2 regions of the Pseudomonas tensinigenes genome follow, and region 1 is predicted to be linked to the other one. Evidence: predicted binding sites of a transcription regulator. Region 1 holds the regulator's gene; the other holds the start of a gene.
What was found. The regulator FliA, encoded in region 1, starts transcription of late flagellar genes. The targets are predictions, from matches to a motif close to CTAAAGTTTNNNNNNNNNNNGCCGNTAA.

Region 1 (6,060 bases):
CGATTTTGATGATCATCAACTTCGTCGTGGTGACCAAGGGTGCCGGGCGGATTTCCGAGGTGAGCGCGCGTTTCACCCTCGATGCGATGCCCGGCAAACAAATGGCGATCGACGCCGACCTCAACGCCGGTCTGATTGACCAGAACCAGGCCAAGGCGCGCCGTCAGGAAGTCGCCCAAGAGGCCGAGTTCTATGGTTCGATGGACGGTGCCAGCAAGTTCGTCCGTGGTGACGCCATCGCCGGCCTGCTGATTCTGTTCATCAACCTCATCGGCGGTATGGCCGTCGGTATCTTCCAGCACAACATGAGCTTCGCCGACGCCGGCAAGGTTTACGCCTTGCTGACCATCGGTGACGGTTTAGTGGCGCAATTGCCATCACTGTTGTTATCTACAGCCGCGGCGATCATGGTGACCCGTGCTTCCGGTTCGGAAGACATGGGCAAGCAGATCAATCGCCAGATGTTCGCCTCGCCGAAAGCGCTGGCGGTGGCGGCCGGGATGATGGCGGTCATGGGCCTGGTGCCGGGTATGCCGCACTTCTCGTTCCTGACCATGGCCGCGCTGGCCGCTGGTGGCGCGTACCTGTTCTGGAAGAAGCAGAACGTGGCCAAGGTCGTGGCGCTGGAAGAGGTCAAGCGTCAGCAGGAGCTGCTGCCGTCGCCGGCCCGTGCCATGGAAACCAAGGAGCTGGGCTGGGATGACGTGACGCCGATCGACATGATCGGCCTGGAAGTCGGCTATCGCCTGATCCCGCTGGTGGACCGCAATCAGGGCGGGCAATTGCTGGCGCGGATCAAGGGCGTGCGCAAGAAACTCTCGCAGGATCTGGGCTTCCTGATGCCCACTGTGCATATTCGTGACAACCTCGATCTGGCGCCCAGCGCCTATCGCCTGACCCTGATGGGGGTGATCCTCGCCGAGGCCGAGATCTACCCGGATCGCGAGCTGGCGATCAACCCGGGCCAGGTCTACGGCACGCTCAACGGTATCAACGCCAAAGATCCGGCTTTCGGCCTGGAGGCGGTGTGGATCGAAATCAGCCAGCGGGCCCAGGCACAATCGCTCGGTTACACCGTGGTCGACGCCAGCACCGTGGTCGCCACGCACTTGAACCAGATTCTGTACAAGCACTCCAGTGAGCTGATCGGCCACGAAGAAGTGCAGCAACTCATGCAATTGCTGGCCAAAAGCTCGCCGAAACTGGCTGAAGAGCTGGTGCCGGGCGTGGTCACGTTGTCGCAGTTGCTCAAAGTGCTGCAGGCGCTGTTGGCTGAACACGTACCGGTGCGCGATATCCGCAGCATTGCCGAAGCCATCGCCAACAACGCCGCGAAGAGTCAAGATACCGCCGCGTTGGTCGCCGCTGTACGGGTCGGCGTATCCCGCGCCATCGTCCAAAGCATTGTAGGCACTGAGTCGGAGCTGCCTGTGATCACCTTGGAACCAAGGTTGGAACAAATATTGCTCAATAGTCTGCAGAAGGCAGGACAAGGCTCGGAAGAGGGCGTTCTGCTGGAGCCAAGCATGGCCGAGAAGCTGCAGCGTTCGCTCATCGAAGCGGCGCAGCGTCAGGAAATGCAAGGTCAGCCGGTGATCCTTTTGGTCGCTGGCCCGATCCGCGCGATGCTCTCGCGCTTTGGCCGCCTCGCAGTCCCTGGATTGCATGTGCTGGCCTACCAGGAAATACCGGACAACAAGCAAGTGACCATCGTTGCGACAGTAGGGCCCAACGGCTGAGGTAGTGGTTTATGCAAGTTAAGCGTTTCTTTGCCGCCGATATGCGTCAGGCCATGAAGCTGGTTCGTGATGAGCTGGGCGCTGATGCCGCCATCATTGGTAACCGCCGCATTGCCGGCGGTGTCGAGCTGACGGCGGCACTGGATTACAAATTGTCGGCGCTGGCGCCACGGGTTCCGAACATGGAACTCGAAGACGAGCTGCGCAAGACCCAGTCGCGCATCGTCACTGCCCAGGCCGAGTTGAGCCTGCGTGGCGAAGCCGATGGCAATAGCAACCGCCAGATCTTCGCCGGCCTGCCGTTGACCGCTGGCCTGCCGCTGACTGCCGCTGAACCGCTGAGCGAGCCGACTTACGCCGCCCCGGCGCGTCCGGCCCCGGCGCCTGCGCAGTCCTCCGGCGGTGTTGATCCGCGCGCACTGGATTCGATGCGTTTTGAATTGAACAGCCTGCGCGAGCTGATGGAAGTTCAGCTCGGCACTCTGGCCTGGAATCAGCTGCAAGGCAGCCGTCCGGCGCAAGCCAACCTGTATCGCCGTCTGCAACGTATCGGTCTGTCCGGCCCGTTGTCGCGCGATCTGCTGGCGATGATCACTGATATCGAAGAACCGCGTCAGGCCTGGCGCATGCTGCTTGCGCATCTGGCGCGGATGATTGCCGTGCCGGAAGTCGAGCCGCTGGAAGAGGGCGGTGTGATTGCCATGGTCGGCCCGGCCGGCATGGGCAAGACCACTACACTCGCCAAGCTTGCCGCGCGTTATGTGCTGAAATACGGCGCGCAGAATGTCGCGCTGGTGAGCATGGACAGTTTCCGCATCGGCGCTCAGGAACAACTGAAGACGCTGGGCCGCATTCTCAATGTGCCGGTGACTCACGTCGATCCGGGCCAATCGCTGGTGCAGGCACTGGATCCACTGCTGCGCAAACGCGTGGTATTGATCGATACTGCCGGCCTGCAAGCCAGTGATCCGGCGCTGCGCATGCAGCTGGAAAGTCTGGCCGGACGTGGCATTCGTTCAAAAAATTATCTGGTCTTGGCAACCACCAGCCAGAAACAGGTTCTAACCGCCGCTTATCACAGTTACAAGCGTTGCGGGCTAGCCGGGTGCATCCTGACTAAACTGGATGAAACGGCCAGCCTTGGCGAAGTGTTGAGCCTGGCGATCAGTCATGAATTGCCGGTCGCGTACCTGACCGATGGCCCACGGATTCCGGATGATTTGCATCTGCCGCGCCGTCATCAACTGGTCAGCCGCGCCGTCAGCGTGCAAATGCAGGAAGAACCCAGCGAAGAAGCCATGGCTGACATGTTCGCTGATATCTATCACAGCCCGACCAAGCAGGTAGGCTGAGGTATTCATGAACAGTTTTTGTACCTACATCGATGGTCTGCCATGCATTGTTCCGGTTGTGAACGCGCAGCCAGTAATGTGGCCTCCGTCTATGCAAGACAAGGTAAAGAAATAACATGGGCAGCATGCATCCCGTACAGGTGATCGCGGTGACCGGCGGCAAAGGTGGCGTCGGCAAGACTAACGTGTCAGTGAACTTGTCGCTGGCGCTGGCAGAGCTTGGCCGTCGGGTCATGCTGCTGGACGCCGACCTCGGTCTGGCGAACGTTGACGTATTGTTGGGGCTGACCCCTAAACGCACGCTGGCCGACGTCATCGAAGGCCGTTGCGAGTTGCGCGACGTGCTGTTGCAAGGCCCCGGTGGCATCCGCATCGTCCCGGCCGCGTCCGGCACGCAGAGCATGGTGCACCTGAGCCCGGCGCAACACGCCGGTCTGATTCAGGCGTTCAGCGACATCGGCGACAATCTCGACGTATTGGTGATCGACACCGCTGCGGGTATTGGTGACTCGGTAGTCAGTTTTGTACGCGCCGCGCAGGAAGTGTTGCTGGTGGTCTGCGACGAGCCGACGTCCATTACCGACGCCTACGCGCTGATCAAACTGCTCAACCGCGATTACGGCATGAACCGCTTCCGCGTCCTCGCCAACATGGCGCAGAGCCCGCAGGAAGGGCGCAACCTGTTTGCCAAGTTGACCAAGGTCACGGATCGCTTCCTTGACGTCGCTCTACAATACGTCGGCGCCGTGCCTTACGACGAAAGCGTGCGTAAAGCGGTGCAGAAGCAGCGTGCGGTGTACGAAGCCTTTCCGCGTTCCAAGTGCGCACTGGCGTTCAAGGCGATCGCGCAGAAGGTCGACACCTGGCCGCTGCCCGCCAACCCGCGTGGCCACCTTGAGTTTTTCGTCGAGCGCCTCGTGCAGCAAACGGCAGGGCCCGTGCTATGACAGCAAGCGGTATGAACTACTACAAGAAGTCAGCACGTGACGCGCAGTACGAGTTGATCGAGCGTTACGCGCCACTGGTCAAACGCATTGCCTATCACTTGCTGGCACGCTTGCCGGCGAGTGTGCAGGTCGAAGACCTGATCCAGGCCGGGATGATCGGCCTGCTCGAAGTCTCGACCAAATATGACGCCAGCAAAGGCGCCAGTTTCGAAACGTACGCGGGCATACGAATCCGCGGCGCGATGCTCGACGAAGTGCGCAAAGGGGACTGGGCGCCACGCTCGGTTCACCGCAATACCCGGATGGTCAGCGACGCAATTCGCTCAATTGAAGCTAAAACCGGCCGTGATGCTAAAGATCACGAGGTTGCGGCCGAACTCCAATTGAGTCTCGACGATTACTACGGGATTTTGAATGACACCTTGGGCAGTCGCCTGTTCAGTTTCGACGACCTGTTGCAGGACGGCGAACACGAAGGGCTGCACGAGGATGGCGCGAGTGCTCATATGGAGCCGTCACGCGATCTGGAAGATGAACGCTTCCAGGCGGCGCTGGCGGACGCGATTGCCAATTTGCCGGAGCGTGAGCGACTGGTGTTGGCGCTGTACTACGACGAAGAGCTGAACCTCAAGGAGATCGGTGAAGTCCTTGGCGTCAGTGAATCGCGGGTCAGCCAGTTACACAGCCAGTGCGCGGCCCGTTTGCGGGGGCGTTTGGGGGAGTGGCGAGCGCGCTGAAGGCAGTGTGGGGACACTGCGAACGAGGCTGGTGCGGTGATGAACGGCACCGGTCTTGCTCTGTTGTGCTCCAGACAGTCTTCGAGTGCTGCGCCGATTGATTGAAGTGGCGCGTCCAGGTGCTGGGCGCGTTTAAGACTGCTTGGAGGTCGAATTGAACAAAGACATGAAAATCCTCATCGTTGATGACTTCTCAACGATGCGGCGGATCATCAAGAACCTGCTGCGTGATCTTGGGTTCACCAACACCGTCGAGGCTGACGATGGCGTGACTGCCATTCCAGTGCTCAACAGCGGAAGCATCGACTTTCTGGTAACGGACTGGAACATGCCGGGCATGACCGGTATCGACCTGCTGCGCCACGTGCGTGCCGATGAAAAACTCAAGCACCTGCCAGTGCTGATGGTGACTGCAGAAGCCAAGCGCGAGCAGATCATCGAGGCCGCTCAGGCCGGTGTAAACGGCTACGTAGTCAAACCTTTCACGGCTCAGGCGTTGAAAGACAAAATCGAGAAGATTTTCGAACGCATCGGCTGATGAACGCGCGGGGGAGCTATGGAGCATAACGAATCTTCACAGGGCGATTTCGAGTCGACCCTGAAAAAACACGCGGTCGAACTGGTCGAAAGCCTTGAAAAAGGCAGGTTCGGCGACGCTGTGCAACTGATCCATGAGCTCAATCAGACCCGTGACCGTGGCCTGTATCAGGAAGTGGGCAAGCTCACACGTGAACTGCACAGTGCGATCGTCAACTTCCAGATCGACCCGAACATGCCGCAGGCCGAGGAAGTGTCGCAAATCACCGACGCCACCGAACGCCTGGGCTATGTGGTCAAGCTGACGGAAGCCGCGGCCAACCGCACCATGGATCTGGTGGAAAGCGCCACGCCGGTGGTCAACAGTCTGGCTGATGAAGCGCAGACCTTGAGTGCCGATTGGGGTCGCTTCATGCGTCGCGAGGTCGGGGCTGAAGAGTTCCGTGAACTGGCGCGCCGGGTCGACGGTTTTCTGTCACGCAGCAGCACGGACAACCGTGCGGTGTCGAGCAATCTCAACGACATCCTGCTGGCCCAGGATTACCAGGACCTCACCGGTCAGGTGATCAAGCGTGTGACTCAACTGGTCACCGAAGTCGAAAGCAATTTGCTCAAACTCGTGCTCATGGCCAGTCAGGTCGACCGCTTTGCGGGCATCGAACATGACCGCGCCGCGATGCTTGCAGAAAAAGATCCACAAAAACATCTCTCGCAGGGTGAAGGTCCGCAGATTCATGCCGATAAACGA
Region 2 (3,211 bases), 2.9 Mb from region 1:
TCGTTGATCACCGACACCGCGTGAGTAATCGTTTCCAGCGCTTGAGCCGCTTTCGCCGCGTGCTGCACGCTTTCATCAGTGCGGTTCTGGCTGTCTTCCATGACTCGCACCACATCGCGAGTGCCCTGCTGCAGTTGCTGGATCATGCTCTGGATTTCTTCGGTGGCTTTCTGGGTTTTCTGCGCCAGATTACGCACCTCGTCTGCCACCACCGCAAAACCACGACCCTGCTCGCCGGCACGCGCCGCTTCAATCGCCGCGTTCAAGGCGAGCAAATTGGTCTGCTCGGCAATCCCGCGAATCGCCGTGAGAATCGCGTTGATGTTTTCGCTGTCCTTGGCCAGCGTCTGCACCACGTCTACCGCCTTACCGATTTCCACCGCCAGCACACCAATCGAGTTCGAGGTGTCACGGACAATCTGCATGCCCTGGCTGGCCGCTTGATCAGCATGACTGGCCGCTTGCGCCGCCTGCGTCGCGTTGCGCGCCACATCCTGCGCGGTGGCGGTCATTTCCTGTACCGCCGTGGCGACTTGATCAATCTCGGCCATTTGTTTTTGAATGCCGATGTTGGTGCGAATGGCGATGTCGGCGGTGTGCTCCGAGGAATCGCTGACGCTCTGCACCGACGTCACTACCTGCGTGATCATCGCCTGCAATTTGGCCAAAAAGGTGTTGAAGCCCTTGGCGATCGAGCCCAATTCATCGCTGCGATCACTGCTCAAGCGTCGGGTCAGATCACCTTCACCCTGAGCGATGTCATTGAGCATGGCGACCATTTGCTTCAGCGGTCGGGCGATGCCGTGGCCGACCAGCCAGATCACCAGCAAGCCAATGCCGGCGATGAGCAGACCGACCATGGCCATGCCGAAGGTGTCGGACTTGCGTTGCGCATCGAGGTCGGCCTGCAGTTTTTGCAGATCCGCCATCACCGCGTTGAGCGGCAGTTGCAGCATCAACGTCCAGCGCGCGTCGGTCTGGCCGATGCCGAACGGCAGGTACAACTCGATGCGGCCCTTGTCCTTGTTGACCGAGTAAGTCACTTCACCCCGCTTGAGATTGGCCATGTTGGCGGTCTGCTCGGCGTCGAGGATATCGCTGACTTTTTCACCGAACTTGCTCGGGTCTTTGGTGTAAGCGACGATCCGCCCGTTGCCGCCGATCAGGGCCATCTGCCCGGCGCCGCTGTACAGTTTCTGGTTGGCGCCTAGGAGCATTTCCTGAATGAAGTTCACCGACAGGTCAGCACCGACGATGCCCAGGAAAGCGCCGTTGAGCATGATCGGTTCAATAAAGGAGGCGAGCATGACGATCTTGTCGCCGACCTTGTACGGCGCCGGATCGATCACGCAGGCTTTCTTGGTTTCCTTCGAGCACAAGTAGTACTCGCTGGCGCGCACTCCGGTGGACAGGGTTTTCTGGTCGTCGACGTCGACCAGTTTGTCCAGGCCGAGGGTGCCGTCATCGTTGCGGAACCACCACGGCAGGAAGCGCCCGTTGGCGGCATCGATGCCCACCACGCTGGTGCCGACGTAGGCCGCGTCATCGTGGTCGAGGGCATTCTTTTCCCAGCCGATGTAGGTGCCGAGAATCTTCGGGTTCTTTTCGACGTTCTCTCTGATCAGGCTGATCAGTTGTTCGCGGCTGACGCTCAGGCGCGGCTGGCCATCGGCGCCCGGTGTGCCGAGCAGGGCGTTGACCCGCACCAGTCCGCCGGCGATCAGCAGCGGCGCTTCGAGTTCGCGCTGGATCTGGCTGACCTGGGTTTGTGCCAGCGAAGTCAGGCGCTGTTCGATGACTTGCTCGAACTGCGCCTGGGTGCGCTGCTGCACCATTTCTTGCGTGCGCGCGCCGGAAAACAGCGCATACAGCACCAGCGCGGCCACCACGCTGAGCACGATGGCGCCGGCCAGGGCGGCAACGGAAAACTGGATCGACTTGAACTTCATGGGAGCTCCGCACGCAAGAGGACGTCTGCGCTGATGTATCGGCAGGCGGCATTGGGCCATGAGTGCGAGCCGGTGCAATTGCAAGCCGATGTCGCAAATGGATCAGTGCGCGACGCAGTTGCACCGGGCTCAGTGGTGGCTGTGAATTTTTTACGACAGGCCAAGTGGGAAACGTCTGAAAGTCGCTGCAACACGTCCGTTGTATCTGGCGCCGATACAATTACCCGCCTACGATACGCGACAGGTTTTCAGGGAGCTTTTGAATGAACAAGACAATGGTTGTAAGTGCACTGAGCGCAGCGCTGTTGCTGGCCGGTTGTCAGTCGGTCAACACCACCAGCGGCGGCGCCGTGGGGGTGGAGCGCAAGCAGTACATGTTCAGCATGCTGTCCTCGCAAGAGGTCGACCAGATGTATGCCCAGTCGTATCAGAAAACCGTCGGCGAAGCCTCCAGCAAAGGTGTGCTGGACAAGACCAGTCCCGAGGCCAAGCGGGTTCAGGCGATTGCCAACCGCCTGATCGCCCAGGCGCCGAACTTCCGTCCGGATGCGGCGCAATGGCAGTGGGAGGTCAATCTGATCAAGAGCGACGAGCTAAACGCCAACTGCGGGCCTGGCGGCAAGATCATTTTCTATACCGGGCTGATCGACAGCCTGAAACTCACCGACGATGAAATCGCCGCGGTCATGGGCCATGAAATCGCCCACGCCCTGCGCGAGCACGGTCGTGAAGCGATGTCCAAGGCCTACGGGATCGAAATGGCCAAGCAGGGCGCGGGTGCGTTGCTCGGTCTGGGTCAGGACAGTCTGGCGCTGGCTGACACCGTGGCCAACTACGGTATGACCCTGCCGAACAGCCGTGCCAACGAAAACGAAGCCGACCTGATTGGTCTGGAACTGGCCGCACGCGCCGGTTACAACCCGAATGCCGCGATCACTCTGTGGAACAAGATGAGCAAGGCGTCGGAAGGTTCGCCACCGGAGTTCATGAGCACTCACCCGGCTTCGACCAGCCGGATTGCTTCGTTGCAGGCGGCGATTCCGAAGGTTATGCCGCTGTACGAACAAGCGCCGAAATCCTGAGTCGATGATCGTTCCCACGCTCTGCGTGGGAATGCCTCAAGGGACGCTCCGCGTTCAAATGGGACGCAGAGCGTCCCCGGCTGCATTCCCACGCAGAGCGTGGGAACGATCGGCGTTGGCAGGGTTAAACCCAGCCACTGCTCTGCATGGCTTTGTACACCGCAACAATTGCCAGAATCA

Region 2: HU718_RS25460 (methyl-accepting chemotaxis protein) is a predicted target of FliA. The motif match lies at 1,985-2,012, and genes of this name have one in related genera.

The regions. Positions count from the first base shown of each region.
Region 1 covers NZ_CP077089.1:2,048,690-2,054,749, forward strand. Annotated here, with positions in the region: gene flhA (flagellar biosynthesis protein FlhA) at 1-1,739, shown strand, start outside; gene flhF (flagellar biosynthesis GTPase FlhF) at 1,751-3,091, shown strand; gene fleN (flagellar synthesis regulator FleN) at 3,208-4,038, shown strand; gene fliA (RNA polymerase sigma factor FliA) at 4,035-4,775, shown strand; gene HU718_RS09050 (chemotaxis response regulator CheY) at 4,942-5,313, shown strand; gene HU718_RS09055 (protein phosphatase CheZ) at 5,332-6,060, shown strand, end outside.
Region 2 covers NZ_CP077089.1:5,755,876-5,759,086, reverse strand. Annotated here, with positions in the region: gene HU718_RS25460 (methyl-accepting chemotaxis protein) at 1-1,949, opposite strand, end outside; gene HU718_RS25455 (M48 family metallopeptidase) at 2,213-3,031, shown strand; gene HU718_RS25450 (TMEM165/GDT1 family protein) at 3,156-3,211, opposite strand, start outside.